2 regions of the Enterobacter sp. SA197 genome follow, and region 1 is predicted to be linked to the other one. Evidence: predicted binding sites of a transcription regulator. Region 1 holds the regulator's gene; the other holds the start of a gene.
What was found. Region 1 encodes sigma-54, which starts transcription at its own class of promoters, with help from an activator protein. Its sites were predicted from a motif close to GTTGGCACANNTTTCGCTNT; they were not measured.

Region 1 (3,123 bases):
CTATCAAGATCAACGCCGATAAAGTGGTGGTGACCCGGCCCGGTGGACAGCAAGGTAAAGAGGTCATTGATGGCTTCGGCAACCCTGCCACCTTTTATCAGTTGCAGGACAATGGCAAACCCGTGAAAGGCCATGCCTCGCAGATGCATTACGAACTGGAAAAAGACTTTGTGATTCTGACGGGTAATGCTTATCTCGAGCAGCTTGATAGCAACATTAAAGGCGACAAAATCACCTATCTGGTGAAAGAACAAAAAATGCAGGCGTTTAGCGAGAAAGGTAAACGCGTGACAACGGTTCTGGTACCGTCTCAGTTGCAGGATAAGAGCAACAATCAGAATCCGGCCCCGGCGCAAAAAAAGAGTAATTAATTCGTTATGGCAACATTAACTGCAAAGAATCTCGCTAAGGCCTATAAAGGCCGCCGTGTTGTGGAAGACGTGAGCCTGACCGTGAATTCAGGTGAAATTGTTGGCCTGCTTGGCCCGAACGGGGCGGGTAAAACCACCACCTTTTACATGGTCGTGGGTATTGTGCCGCGGGATGCTGGCAACATCATTATCGATGATGAAGACATAAGCCTGTTACCGCTGCATGCGCGCGCGCGTCGCGGTATTGGCTATCTGCCTCAGGAGGCGTCTATTTTCCGCCGCCTCAGTGTCTTCGATAATCTGATGGCAGTGCTGCAAATTCGCGATGATCTCAGCGCAGAACAGCGTATGGACAGAGCCAATGAGCTGATGGAAGAGTTCCACATTGAGCACCTTCGCAATAACCTGGGGCAGGCATTATCCGGCGGTGAGCGTCGTCGCGTAGAGATCGCCCGCGCACTGGCGGCCAATCCTAAATTTATTCTGCTGGATGAGCCGTTTGCAGGCGTCGACCCGATTTCCGTTATTGATATCAAACGCATTATCGAGCATTTGCGTGATAGTGGGCTCGGCGTGTTAATTACCGACCATAACGTACGAGAAACTCTGGCGGTCTGTGAGCGTGCTTATATCGTAAGCCAGGGCCACTTAATCGCCCACGGTACGCCGCAGCAAATCCTTGAAGACGAACACGTTAAGCGCGTATATCTTGGGGAAGACTTCAGACTCTGATAGGGTAGAGTTTATTGACGTGTTTAGTCGGAGAAGACTGCTCTGAATATGAAGCAAGGTTTGCAATTAAGGCTTAGCCAACAGCTGGCCATGACGCCGCAGCTGCAACAGGCTATTCGTCTGTTACAGCTGTCTACGTTGGAACTTCAGCAAGAACTTCAGCAGGCGCTGGAGAGTAACCCATTGCTGGAACAAACCGATCTTCATGAAGAAGTGGATACACAACAGTCTCAGGATAACGAAAGTCTCGACACCGTAGACGCACTCGAACAAAAAGAGATGCCCGACGAATTGCCCCTCGACGCCAGTTGGGATGAGATTTACACGGCGGGCACACCTTCCGGCAGCAGTACCGATTACATTGACGATGAATTACCGGTTTATCAGGGTGAAACCACGCAGTCATTGCAGGATTACCTGATGTGGCAGGTGGAGCTCACCCCCTTTTCAGACACAGACCGGGCCATCGCAACATCGATTGTCGATGCCGTAGATGACACTGGCTACCTGACCGTGTCACTGGAAGATATCCTCGACAGTATGGGCGACGAGGACATAGGCCTTGATGAAGTCGAAGCGGTACTTAAGCGCATTCAGCGTTTCGACCCGGTAGGGGTAGCGGCAAAAGATCTGCGTGACTGCCTGCTTATCCAGCTTTCCCAGTTTGCAAAAGAGACACCGTGGCGCGAGGAAGCTCAGCTCATTATCAGCAATCACCTTGATCTGCTTGCGAACCATGACTTCCGCACCCTGATGCGTGTCACTCGCCTGAAAGAGGACGTACTGAAAGAAGCGGTGAATCTGATTCAGTCGCTCGATCCGCGTCCAGGTCAGTCGATCCAGACAGGGGAACCTGAGTATGTCATTCCGGATGTGCTGGTTCGCAAACATAATACGCGCTGGGTCGTCGAACTGAACGCCGACAGTATTCCGCGTCTGCAAATTAACCAGCACTATGCCGCCATGTGTGGTGGGGCACGAAACGATGCGGATACCCAGTTTATTCGCAGTAATTTGCAGGATGCCAAGTGGCTTATAAAGAGCCTGGAGAGCCGTAACGATACTCTGTTACGGGTCAGTCGCTGTATCGTCGAACAGCAGCAAGCCTTCTTCGAACAGGGAGAAGAGTTCATGAAACCCATGGTGCTGGCTGATATTGCCCAGGCGGTGGAGATGCATGAATCGACCATCTCCCGTGTCACAACTCAGAAATACCTTCATAGTCCACGGGGTATTTTTGAACTCAAGTATTTTTTCTCCAGTCACGTGAGTACCGAAGGCGGAGGGGAAGCCTCCTCAACGGCCATACGTGCACTGGTGAAGAAATTAATCGCCGCAGAGAATCCTGCGAAACCATTGAGCGACAGCAAATTAACCTCCATGCTGTCCGATCAAGGTATCATGGTAGCGCGGCGAACCGTTGCAAAATACCGAGAGTCTTTATCCATTCCGCCGTCAAATCAGCGTAAACAGCTGGTCTGACCCAACCGATAAGGAAGACACTATGCAGCTTAACATCACAGGACAAAACGTCGAGATCACCGAAGCCCTGCGTGACTTTGTTAACACCAAATTCGCGAAACTCGAACAATACTTCGAGAGGATTAATCAGGTCTATATTGTGTTGAAAGTGGAGAAAGTGACTCATACCTCGGATGCGACTTTGCATGTCAATGGTGGTGAAATTCACGCCAGTGCGGAAGGTCAGGATATGTACGCTGCCATCGACGGTTTAATTGATAAACTGGCGCGTCAGCTGACAAAACATAAAGATAAACTGAAACAACACTAATTGTCCGGGCGGTCGTCTGGCGCGTAGCCCCCTACCGCAACCCGGTCGGGGGCTTATCTCCGACGACGCTTAGGTGAAATTATGATGAATAACGATTCCGCTCTCCAACTGAGCAATGTCCTTAACCAGGAATGTACCCGAAGTGGCGTTCACTGCCAGAGCAAAAAACGTGCCCTGGAGATAATCAGTGAACTTGCCGCAAAACAGCTGAGTCTGCCGCCCCAGGTC
Region 2 (3,123 bases), 1.8 Mb from region 1:
AGATAACGCATTACCGTCAGGCGTTGTAGGCGTTTTCGCCGTGGCTGTTGACGTCCAGCCCTTCGCGCTCCTGCTCTTCAGGTACGCGCAGGCCCACGGTCATATCAGCCAGTTTGTAGGCGATGAAGGCGACCACACCAGACCAGACGATGGTGATAGCAATACTTTCAAGCTGCACCAGTACCTGATGTCCCATCGTCACGCCTTCGGCATAGCCTACGCCGCCCAGTGAAGTGGCCGCGAAGATACCGGTCATGATGCAGCCGACGATACCGCACACACCGTGGACACCGAACACATCGCAGGGATCATCCACACGCAGGAAACGTTTCAGAGAGGTTACGCCCCAGAGTCCCGCAAGACCGGCCACGAGCCCGATGATCAGCGCGCCACCTACGCCGACGTAGCCACATGCCGGGGTAATACCGACCAGACCTGCAATCGCACCGGAACAGGCACCCAGCAGAGACGGCTTCCCTCGCACGGCCCATTCACCAAATACCCAGGAGAGGATAGCGCCCGCTGTTGCGACAACCGTGTTTACAAATGCCAGGGCCGCTATCTCGTTGGCGGCGCTGGCAGATCCAGCGTTGAAACCAAACCAGCCGAAGTAAAGGATGGCCGTACCGATGAAGACCATTGGCAGGTTATGCGGTTTAAAGGCTTCTTTCCCAAAGCCAACGCGTTTACCAATCAGATAAGCGCCGACCAGCCCCGCTACGGCGGCGTTGATATGTACAACGGTACCGCCCGCGAAGTCCATAGCACCATGCGATGCCAGCAGACCACCGCCCCAGACCATGTGTGCAATCGGCACGTAAGAGAGCGTCAACCAGACGACGACAAAGATAAGAACAGCAGAGAAGCGAATGCGTTCAGCCAGCGCCCCGACGATAAGTCCGACGGTAATGCAGGCGAATGATCCCTGGAACGCTACGTGGATGTACTGATAGAAGCTGCCCATGACGGCGGTCAGCTCAATGTTTTTCAGCATCGCCCAGTTAAAGCTACCGAAGAAATTGTTGCCTTCGCTGAAGGCCAGGGAGTAGCCATACACCACCCACAAGACACAGACCAGCGCAAAGGTTACGGCCACTTGCGTCAGCATAGAAAGCACGTTTTTGCCGCGGATTAAGCCACCGTAAAACAGCGCAATACCCGGAATTGTCATAAACAGCACCAGCGCGGTGCAGATCATCATAAAGGCGTTGTCAGCTTTGTCTGCAACGGCGGGAGCCGCCATCGCCAGCCCGGGCAGTAAGGCCAGTGAGGCAAGTCCTGCTTTCAATGTTGTTTTCATCATTTTATTCCCCATTCTTTCACTGTGTGCAGGTATTACAGTGCCGCTTCGTCGGCTTCGCCGGTACGAATACGAATGACACGTTGCAACTCAGCAACGAAAATTTTGCCGTCGCCAATTTTTCCGGTGTAGGCTGCTTTACTAATAACATCAATGACTTCATCAAGCTGATCGTCAGCAATAGCGACATCAATCTTCACTTTTGGCAGGAAGTTGACGCTATATTCAGCACCGCGGTACAGCTCTGCATGCCCTTTCTGACGTCCGAAACCTTTCACTTCGGTTACGGTCAACCCCTGAATACCAATTGAAGACAGCGCCTCACGAACGTCTTCCAGCTTGAATGGCTTAATGACCACGGTAACCAGCTTCATAGATCCCCCTCCAGTCGAAAATCGAAATGTCCGCAGCTAATACGTCAACGTTATTGCAAGGCCTGTGCCAGAAATGAAAATAGTGAGGGTTTCAGACGCTTATCCGCTGCCAGCGGGATTGTGAGGCAGGCAGGGAAAAGCGGGACGGGTTCGGATTGTTCCTGGAAAGAAAAAACGCACCACGACGGTGCGTGATGCGTTAGATTTTTGCACCAACAGGGATAGCGGCCAGTAGCCTGCCTGATTATGGTGCATCAGGCGATAAGAGAATCTTCTCGTGCGCTGGCTGCAAGCTCTTCTCCTGCCAGCTGCAGCTGGTACATCTGCCAGTAACGTCCTTTTGCTTCAAGGAGTTGCTGATGTGTCCCTCTCTCAACAGCCTGTCCCCGGTGGAGAACCAGGATGGTTTCCGCTTCAACAATGGTCGACAGGCGGTGGGCAATCACCACCAGGGTTGTCTGCTCCCGTACCGCTTTGAGCGCATGTTGAATAGCCTGTTCCGTACCCGAATCGATATTGGCGGTTGCTTCATCAAGGATAAGAATCTGCGGCGTCTCTACCAGTACACGCGCAAGGGCGAGAAGCTGCTTCTGCCCGACGGAGAGGTTATTCCCCTGCTCTCCAAGACGGGTATAAATGCCTTCACTCATCCCCCGCGCCAGATCCGCCAGTTGCACGGTTTCCAGCGCCTGCCAGACCTGTTGTTCAGAAATGTCGCGTCCCAGCGTCACGTTGGTAAAGAAGCTGTCGGCCATCACTACGGGGTCCTGTTGTACCATCGCCACACCTTTGCGCAAGGAGGCGTGGCTCAATGCAGAAAGCGGGCGGCCATCGAGACGAATTTCACCTTTCGTGAGCGGGTAATAGCCCATGAGCAGGTTGGCGAGCGTGCTCTTCCCGCTGCCGGTATGCCCGACCAGTGCCACAAAGCTGCGCGCGGGCACGCTCAGATTAATGTCCTGGAGTACAAACTGGTTCTCCCGGTAGGCAAATGACACGTTATCAATATCAATAGCACCGCTTTTCAGCGGCGCGTCGTCGTACCCGTAGGTCTGGCGCGGGCAGTCCATGAGTTCAAAGACGCGCTCCCCGGCCACTACCGCCTGTTGTAGCATTGACTGCTGGGTGGTGAGTTCAATTAACGGTTCATTGAGCCGACCAAGGTAGCTAATAAAGGCATACAGCACACCGACTTCAACCGTTCCGGTCGCACTGAAACCAAAGAGCATCAGCAGGCCGCAGAGGATAAGCGTGGTAAATAAGCTCAGTAAAGGCCGGAGCAGGAAACCATCCAGGCGCAACGTCTGCATCCGCGCGAGATAGTGAGAGCGACTTGCCTCGCCCATTTTCTCGCCAAATCGCCCCTGCTGACGGAACTGCTGGATAACGCCCATACCGTTTATCACTTCATTAAAACCATCATTAATGTCGGCAAGGTAGGCCCGCATG

Region 2: glnK (P-II family nitrogen regulator) is a predicted target of sigma-54. The motif match lies at 1,727-1,746, and genes of this name have one in related genera.

The regions. Positions count from the first base shown of each region.
Region 1 is NZ_CP096393.1:4,430,253-4,433,375, forward strand. Features, by position in the region: gene lptA (lipopolysaccharide ABC transporter substrate-binding protein LptA) at 1-371, shown strand, start outside; gene lptB (LPS export ABC transporter ATP-binding protein) at 378-1,103, shown strand; gene rpoN (RNA polymerase factor sigma-54) at 1,152-2,585, shown strand; gene hpf (ribosome hibernation promoting factor) at 2,608-2,895, shown strand; gene ptsN (PTS IIA-like nitrogen regulatory protein PtsN) at 2,977-3,123, shown strand, end outside.
Region 2 is NZ_CP096393.1:1,177,628-1,180,750, reverse strand. Features, by position in the region: gene amtB (ammonium transporter AmtB) at 17-1,303, opposite strand; gene glnK (P-II family nitrogen regulator) at 1,336-1,674, opposite strand; gene M1D91_RS05305 (SmdB family multidrug efflux ABC transporter permease/ATP-binding protein) at 1,929-3,123, opposite strand, start outside.